Regions from separate parts of the Cupriavidus sp. GW823-FHT06D04 genome, predicted to be linked through region 1. Evidence: predicted binding sites of a transcription regulator. Region 1 holds the regulator's gene; each other region holds the start of a gene.
What was found. The regulator sigma-54, encoded in region 1, starts transcription at its own class of promoters, with help from an activator protein. The targets are predictions, from matches to a motif close to TGGCANGNAANCTGCTTT.
Positions count from the first base shown of each region.

Region 1 (2,200 bases):
ATGGCGCAGCATACACCTTGGCGCTGCGCTTGCGAACACTCTTGCCCATTCGGGTGAAAAGCGTTGGCTCCGGCGCCACAGCCGGGCCGCACCGCCAGTGCGGGCGCGGCATGCCGGCGGCAACCCGGAACGCAAGGGCGCAAAAAAGCCGCGCTTCGTGGCGCGGCTTGCCTGTTCAATCCTGATTCAGCAGCCCGCTGCGGGGCTGCCGGGCACGGTCATTGCTGCATTTGCGCTGCGGCCATCTGGTACTTGACCGCTTCGCGGTCGTGGCCTTGCACGCGATCCTTGTAGCGGATCACCTGACGGTCCAGCTTGTCGACGAGTGCGTCGATCGCTGCATATAGGTCTTCGTGATGCGCCTCGACAAAGATGTCCTTGCCCTTGAGATGTAGATTAATTTCCGCGTACTGACGCCGGTCCTTTTCCTTGTGGTTGTCGACAGAGAGCAGCACGCTAACGCCAATGACCTGATCGAAATGCCTGACGATTCGCTCCAGCTTCGTTTCCACGTACTCACGCAGAGGGGGCGTGATGTCCAGGTGGTGTCCACTGATCTTGAAGTTCATAGCGCTTCTCCTTCTGAAAGAGCCTCACCAGGCAGGCGGTGGGCTCGGCTACAAAGACTTGCGGAGATTGACTGCGGGGATCTTCAGGGCTTCGCGATACTTGGCAACAGTGCGGCGCGCAACAACAAAGCCTTGCTCACCCAGCAGTTCGGCAATGCGACTGTCGGAAAGGGGATTCCTCGGGTCTTCGGCTCCTATCAGTTGCTTGATCAAGGCGCGGATGGCCGTTGATGAAGCCGCGCCACCGGTTTCGGTGGACACGTGGCTGCCGAAGAAGTACTTCAGTTCGAAAGTACCCATCGGCGTTGCCATGAATTTATTGGTCGTCACCCGGGAGATGGTTGACTCGTGTAAACCCAGTGTATCGGCAATCTCCCGCAAAACCAAGGGGCGCATGGCGATTTCGCCGTGACTGAAAAAGTTCTTTTGACGCTCGACAATGGCCTGCGAGACACGCAGGATTGTGTCGAACCTTTGCTGGATGTTCTTGATCAGCCAGCGCGCCTCTTGCAGCTTTTGCTGCAGTCCGGCCGTGCCGGACTCACCCTTCGCGCCACGCAGGATTTGGGCATACATATCGTTGATGCGCAGCCTCGGCATCACATCCGGATTGAGCTGCGCGATCCAGCCGCCGCCACCCTTGCGCACGAACACGTCCGGCACCACAAAGTCCGCTTCCGGGCGGCTGTACGCATGGCCGGGGTAGGGCGCCAGCGAGCGGATCAGTTCGTGTGCGGACTTCAGTGCCACTTCATCTACCTGCAGCGCCTTCTTCAGCCGCGTGTAGTCGCGTACTGCGAGCAACTCCAGGTGATTGCTAACGATGTTCAGCGCCAGTTCGCGTTGCGGGTGCGTCAGGCGTCGCAACTGCAGGGCCAGGCACTCGGCGGCGTTGCGCGCACCCACGCCGGGCGGGTCGAAACTCTGCAGCAGCGTGAGGATGGCGTGGACTTCGTCGATCTCGAACTCGAGTTCTTCCGGCAACTCCGTGCAGATCTCCTCAAGCGATGCGCTCAGGTAGCCATCGTCGTCGAGCGATTCGATCAGGAAGATGGCCAGGCCTTTGTCGCGCGCCGAGATCTTCAGCGGCGTGAGCTGCTCCATCAGGTACTCGCGCAGCGTGGGCTCGGCCTCGCGCAGCTGCATCGGCGTTTTTTCATCCTCGTCGCCCTGGGGGCGGCGGGCAAAGTCGTCCAGGCTCCAGTCGCCGCTGCCGTAGTCGTCGCCGTTGCCGTTGCCGCTGTCGCCATAGCTGTCGTCGTCACCCGCGCCGTCGGCGCGAGCCTCGCCATTGCCCTGGGGCTCAGCCGGGGCGGGCGCCGGTGCGCTCTGCAGGTTGACCGAGCCGTCGGCCGCCACGCGCAGCGGGCTTTCGATCCAGTCGTTCTCGCGCTCGAGCAGCGGGTTTTCCGTCAGCGCCTGTTCGACCTCTTGCTGCAGTTCCAGCGTGGAGAGCTGCAGCAGCCGGATCGACTGCTGCAGTTGCGGGGTCAGGGCCAGATGCTGGGAAAGACGGAGCTGTAGCGACGGTTTCATGCGAGCTATTCTATGCGCATCTTTCCGTTGTTGGAACGGAAATTGCTATCGCTTATGCGGTCCGATCGCCGCTGGCTGTGGGAGGGCCCACGCGC
Region 1 is NZ_JBXAHL010000002.1:123,489-125,688, forward strand. Features, by position in the region: gene hpf (ribosome hibernation-promoting factor, HPF/YfiA family) at 219-569, opposite strand; gene AC1Q7H_RS04275 (RNA polymerase factor sigma-54) at 618-2,105, opposite strand.

Region 2 (2,200 bases), on a different contig from region 1:
CTACCTGATGAGCGACTGCATCATCTTCGCCGGACTGTTCGCGGCTTTCGCCGTGCTGCGCGGCGAGCTGGCAGGCGGCCCGTCGGCGAAGGAGCTGTTCGAGCTCAACTACGTGCTGGTGGAGACCTTCATCCTGCTGTTCTCCTCGATCACGTACGGCATGGCGATGATCTCGCTGCAGAACCGCAGCCTGAGCCGCGTGCAGGTGTGGCTCGGCGTCACGTTCCTGCTGGGCCTGGCCTTCATGGCGATGGAAATCAACGAGTTCCATCACCTGATCGCCGAAGGTGCCGGCCCGGGCCGCAGCGCGTTCCTGTCGTCATTCTTCACCCTGGTCGGCACCCACGGCCTGCACGTTGCCAGCGGCATGCTGTGGATGATCGTGCTGATGTGGCAACTGTCGAAGAAGGGCATCACCCCGACCCTGACCAAGCGCCTGACCTGCCTGTCGCTGTTCTGGCACTTCCTGGACGTGGTCTGGATCGGCGTGTTTACCGTGGTCTACCTGATGGGACATCTGTGATGGCACAACACAACGCACCGGCGGCGCACGGCGCCCACGACTCGCACGATTCGCACGCGGGCCACGACACCCACGCCAGCTTCAAGTCGTACGCGATCGGCTTCATCCTGGCCGTGATCCTGACCGTGATCCCGTTCAAGCTTGTGATGGACGGCAGCATGGACAAGGGCACCATCCTCTGGATCATCCTCGGCATGGCCGTGGTCCAGATGCTGGTCCACCTGAAGTACTTCCTGCACCTGGACACGTCGTCTGAGCAGCGCAGCAACGTGATCGCGCTGCTGTTCACCGCGCTGATCCTGGTGATCGTGGTGGCGGGTTCGCTGTGGATCATGCACAACCTGAACGCCAACATGATGGTGATGTAAGGACCCAGCGTCCTGGCATCGAAAGCGGGGCCCCGGAAGGGGCCCTTTTTTTTGCCCATGCCAGCCTTGGGGCATGGTGCCCGGCCCTGGTGCGGGGCGCGCAGCGCCTGGCGCCTTTCGCATGCCGCCCGCACGGAATTGCACCGATGCACGGGAGTGGTGCGCGCGCCGCCCGCACTGCCCTGGTGCGGATACGCGATCGCCGGCAGCGGTAGCGCCTGCGCGCCGCGCCAGCAGGCCGTCTGCCGCCGGCGCGGTGGGTATCAGGCCGTTTGCCTCCATGGCACGCTAGTTGCAGAAGCATCACCCGGGGAGCGTAGTCCCTGACCAACACCATAAACGGGAGCTGCAAAATGCAACGACGTGACATGCTGAAGCTGTCGGCGATAGCCGCCGCGGCGATGATCGGTACCAGCCCGCTGGCGCTGGCGCAGTCCAAGGAGCCGATCAAGGTCGGCATCCTGCATTCGCTGTCCGGCACCATGGCCATTTCGGAGACGTCGCTGAAGGACGTGGCCCTGATGACCATTGATGAGATCAACAAGAGCGGCGGCGTGCTGGGACGCAAGCTGGAGCCGGTGGTGGTGGACCCGGCCTCGAACTGGCCGCTGTTCGCGGAAAAGGCGCGCCAGCTGATCACCAAGGACAAGGTCGCAGTGACCTTCGGCTGCTGGACCTCGGTGTCGCGCAAGTCGGTGCTCCCGGTCTATGAGGAACTGAACTCGCTGCTGTTCTACCCGGTGCAGTATGAAGGCGAAGAGATGTCGAAGAACGTCTTCTACACCGGTGCAGCGCCCAACCAGCAGGCGATCCCGGCGGTGGAATACCTGATGAGTAAGGAAGGCGGCGGCGCCAAGCGCTTCTACCTGCTGGGCACGGACTACGTCTACCCGCGCACCACCAACAAGATCCTGCGCGCCTTCCTGAAGAGCAAGGGCGTGGCCGACAAGGACATCGAAGAGGTCTACACCCCGTTCGGCCACAGCGACTACCAGACCATCGTCGCCAATATCAAGAAGTTCTCGCAGGGCGGCAAGACCGCGGTGATCTCCACTATCAACGGCGACTCCAACGTGCCGTTCTACAAGGAGCTGGGCAACGCCGGGCTGAAGGCCAAGGACGTGCCGGTGGTGGCGTTCTCGGTGGGTGAAGAGGAACTGCGCGGCATCGATACCAAGCCGCTGGTGGGCCACCTGGCCGCATGGAACTACTTCATGTCGGTCAAGAACCCCGAGAACGATGCCTTCCGCAAGCAGTGGGCGGCATGGGTCAAGGCCAACAATCTGCCCGGCGGCGACAAACGCGTGAC
Region 2 is NZ_JBXAHL010000014.1:105,025-107,224, reverse strand. Features, by position in the region: gene cyoC (cytochrome o ubiquinol oxidase subunit III) at 1-523, shown strand, start outside; gene cyoD (cytochrome o ubiquinol oxidase subunit IV) at 523-891, shown strand; gene urtA (urea ABC transporter substrate-binding protein) at 1,245-2,200, shown strand, end outside.
Region 2: urtA (urea ABC transporter substrate-binding protein) is a predicted target of sigma-54. The motif match lies at 1,173-1,190, and genes of this name have one in related genera.

Region 3 (2,200 bases), on a different contig from region 1:
GTAAGCCATCGGCTGCTGGTTCTTGCCGCCAAGGAAGCCCGGCGCGGCAAACACGGACTTGCCCTTCTTCTCGTCGCTGCCGGCGGCGGGGTCGCCGGGACGGCCTTCGGCGATGTAGTTGGGGCGACCGCTCTTCAGGTCGATGCCGGTGGCCCAGGTGATCTTCTTGACGAAGGGGAAGGCGTTGACCAGCTTGCCGCTGGCCGCGTCGTTGACGTAGAAGAAGCCATTGCGGTCGGCCTTGCCGCCCATGCGCTTGCCGTCCAGGTCGAAGGTCACGAACTCATTGACGCCATCGAAATCCCAGCCGTCGTTCGGGGTGTTCTGGTAGTGCCAGACGATCTTGCCGGTGGCGGGATCCAGCGCCACCGTCGAGGCCGAGTAGAGGTTGTCGCCCTTGCGGATATGGCTGTTCCACGGGCCCGGATTGCCGGTGCCGAAGTACACCAGCCCGGTGGCCGGATCATAGGTGCCGCCCAGCCAGGTGGCGGCGCCGCCGGTCTTCCAGGTCTCGCCCGGCCAGCTTGCGTTGGCGGTGCCGGTCACGCCGTTCTCGGTCTTGTTGCCGTCCTTGTCGTACTTGTAGCCCATATGGCCTTCCACCACCGGCCGCGACCACACCAGCTGCCCGGTTTTGGCATCGCGCGCCTCGACCCGGCCCACCACGCCGAACTCGCCGCCCGAGATGCCGGTCAGCACCATGCCCTTGACGATCATGGGCGCCGCCGTGTACGAATAGCCGGCAGCGTAGTCTTCCAGCTTCTCCTTCCACACCACCTTGCCGGTCTTCTGGTCCAGCGCCACCAGCTGCGCATCGAGCGTGCCAAAGATCACCAGGTTGTCGTAGAGTGCCGCACCGCGGTTCACCACGTCGCAGCACGGCATGATGCCTTCGGGCAGCCGGTGCTCATACTTCCAGAGCTTACGCCCGGTCTTCAGGTCCAGCGCATAGATGCGCGAATACGAGGCCGTCACGAACATCTTGCCGTCATGGATCAGCGGCTGCGATTCCTGCCCGCGCTGCTTCTCGCCGCCAAACGAGAACGACCACGCCGGCACCAGCTGCCCGACGTTCTTCGTATTGATGCGCGACAGCGTGGAATAGCGCTGGCCTTGCGGGCCCATGCCCCACGACAACACATCGCCGGGGCTCTTTGCGTCGTTCTCGATCATGGCATCGGTCACTGCCGCCTGCGCGGCCAGACTGGCCGCGGCAGCCGCAACCGCCATCACTACTCGTAACGTCCTCATTGCCATCTCCTCTCTTGTTTTGGGTTTCCCTGGTGCGCCACTGCGCCACACACCAGACATGCCTTTGGCAATTCCCATGCCAGTCGCATCCCCCCACCAGCACGCCGGTTGCGGCCCCGCTGCGTGATGGCGGCCGTGCCAGCGCGCAACACTGCGTTGCAGCTGCTCCAGAATTGAACAGCCCGCCACGGCTGGCCGGCGTCAGTGCCCAAGCGCGGCTTCCTCGCGCGCCGGGTAGAGATGGCCGACGTTGCGCAGGTACTCCGCGGGCATCGCGGCCCAGTGCGCGTAGGGCTGCGGCACCGGCATCGCCATGACCTCGGCCAGGTCCCGCCCCTGCGCCGCGGCCTCGCGCAGGCGCGTATCCAGCCATTGCAGGTAACCGCGCGTCTGCGCGATGGCCTCTGCGCCGCCGCCGGCCGCAGGCACTGGCCCGTGGCTGGGGACCAGCACGCGCGCCCCGCTGTCGGCCAGCAGCGCCTGCAGCCGGTCCAGGCTGGCCTGCCAGCGGCCGATATCCGCGTGCGGCGTGGTCGGAATGCGTTGCCGGAACACCAGTCCGCCGGCAAAGACCACGCCCGCGCTGTGGTCCAGCACCACCAGGTCGTCGCCGGTATGGCCGTCCAGGCGCACGAGCTCCAGCGTATGGCGCCCGATCGTGCGGCGGCCCGGCGCCAGCGCGTGGGCAGCCGGCACGGACTCGGTGCCGCGCATCCAGTCGCCGCACAGGCGGTAGAGGTTGTCGGCATAAGCGGCGCCCTCGCGCCGCGCCCCGTCGATGGTGCCGGCCAGGGCGCTGCCGCGCACATCGGCATAGGCCTGGTTGCCGAAGAAATAGTCTGGATGCAGGTTCAGGTTCAGCACCAGCCGCACCGGGGCGGCCGTGACCGATGCAATCGCCTTGCGCTGCTGCTCGCCATACAGCCGCGACGGGCCGGTGTTGATGACC
Region 3 is NZ_JBXAHL010000050.1:11,373-13,572, reverse strand. Features, by position in the region: gene AC1Q7H_RS35495 (PQQ-dependent methanol/ethanol family dehydrogenase) at 1-1,251, opposite strand, end outside; gene AC1Q7H_RS35490 (quinoprotein relay system zinc metallohydrolase 1) at 1,453-2,200, opposite strand, start outside.
Region 3: AC1Q7H_RS35495 (PQQ-dependent methanol/ethanol family dehydrogenase) is a predicted target of sigma-54. The motif match lies at 1,316-1,333, and genes of this name have one in related genera.

Region 4 (2,200 bases), on a different contig from region 1:
GCGGCGCAGGCGCGCGGCCTCGATCGCGTCTTCCAGCGCCATGCGCACCGAGTTGCCGGAGTACAGGAACACGCCGGTCAGGCCATAGCGGTCGGCCAGGTCGGTCACCAGGCCGGGGCCGACCACGACCTGGATGCCCTCCTGCTTGAGCGCCTTTACGCGTGCGACGGCATCGTCCTCGGTCAGGTAGGTATAGGCCGGGACCAACAGCGAGAACGCGCGCACGAATTCATCCACCTCGGCATACGTCGACGCGTGCGTGACCAGCGCCACCCGCGGCGAGATGCGCCGCGCGGTGGCTAACGCGCTCATCACGTCAAAGCCCGTGACCTTGACCAGCACCACCGGCACATCCACGTGCTGGCGCAGGTAGGCGCCGTTGGAGCCGCCCGCCACCACCACGTCGAGCCGGCCCTCGCGCGCCTCGCGCGCCACGGCGCTGGCGGCGGCCTCGAAACCCTTGCCGACGATGCGGAATTCGGCCCGGTCGGCGTAGGCCGGAATCAGGTCGGCGAAGGCGCGTGCCAGGCGGCTGATGCCGATGGCCCAGATGCGCGGACGGGCTTGCGTGGAAACGGGAGGAGCCATGGTGCAATGCGGAAAGAATGCGTGGTGAAACCCGGGACGAACAGGCGTACAGTGCTGGCACATTGTCCGCCACGCAGCCCGGGATTTCAACTTTGAATTCCAAACTTGTGATTTTGAAATTCAATTGTGCTGAAAAAATGACATGGAATCGGCGGCGAGGCCAGCCGCCCTGCCCGCCAGCCCAGCGCTGACAAAGGCTGGCGGATTTCCCGCGGGCCCGCCCAAGGGCTTGGCACACCCCTTGCAGTATTAGGCCCGTCCTGTTCACCAACGCATACGCCATGACCTACTCCGCTTCCGACCTCGCGCGCTCCGCTGGCGCCCGCTTCCGCCAGGCGCTTGCCGACGAGCATCCGCTGCAGGTAGTCGGCACCATCAATGCCAACCACGCCCTGCTGGCCAAGCGCGCCGGCTACCGGGCCATCTACCTGTCGGGCGGCGGCGTTGCGGCCGGCTCGCTGGGCCTGCCGGACCTGGGCATCTCGAACCTGGACGACGTGCTGACCGATATCCGCCGCATCACCGACGTGTGCGACACGCCGCTGCTGGTGGACGTCGACACCGGCTTCGGCGCCTCGGCCTTCAACGTGGCCCGCACCACCAAGTCGCTGATCAAGTTTGGCGCGGCGGCCATGCATATCGAAGACCAGGTCGGCGCCAAGCGCTGCGGCCACCGCCCCAACAAGGAAATCGTCACGCAGGGTGAAATGGTCGACCGCATCAGGGCCGCCGTCGACGCCCGCACCGACGAGAATTTCGTCATCATGGCCCGCACCGACGCGCTCGCCGTCGAAGGCCTGGACAAGGCCATCGAGCGCGCCGTCGCGTGCGTGGAAGCCGGCGCCGACGCCATCTTCCCGGAAGCCATGACCGACCTGGCCATGTACCGCAAGTTTGTCGATGCGGTGAAGGTGCCGGTGCTGGCCAATATCACCGAATTCGGCGCCACTCCGCTGTTCACCACCGAGGAACTCGGCGGCGCCGGCGTGTCGATGGTGCTGTACCCGCTGTCGGCCTTCCGCGCCATGAACAAGGCGGCGGAGAACGTCTACGCGGCCATCCGCCGCGACGGCACGCAGAAGAACGTGGTCGATACCATGCAGACCCGCGCCGAGCTCTACGAGAGCATCGGCTACCATGACTTCGAGCAGAAGCTGGACGCGCTCTTCGCACAAGGCAAGGGCAAGTAAGTAAGACTCACGCGCGGCCGGGCTTTGTCCCGGCCGCTTGCACGACAACAGACAGGCAATACCAGGCATCACACAAAGGAGACCCAGATGTCCGAAGCGCAACCGCTCGTCACTCCCAAGCCCAAGAAATCCGTCGCTCTGTCGGGCGTGACCGCCGGCAATACCGCGCTGTGCACCGTCGGCCGCACCGGCAACGACCTGCACTACCGCGGCTACGACATCCTCGACATCGCCGAGACCTGCGAGTTCGAGGAGATCGCCCACCTGCTGGTGCACGGCAAGCTGCCGACCAAATCCGAACTGGCCGCCTACAAGGCCAAGCTCAAGAGCCTGCGCGGCCTGCCCGCCAATGTGAAGGCCGCGCTCGAATGGGTGCCCGCCAGCGCCCACCCGATGGACGTGATGCGCACCGGCGTGTCGGT
Region 4 is NZ_JBXAHL010000043.1:8,484-10,683, forward strand. Features, by position in the region: gene prpR (propionate catabolism operon regulatory protein PrpR) at 1-588, opposite strand, end outside; gene prpB (methylisocitrate lyase) at 870-1,778, shown strand; gene prpC (bifunctional 2-methylcitrate synthase/citrate synthase) at 1,866-2,200, shown strand, end outside.
Region 4: prpB (methylisocitrate lyase) is a predicted target of sigma-54. The motif match lies at 819-836, and genes of this name have one in related genera.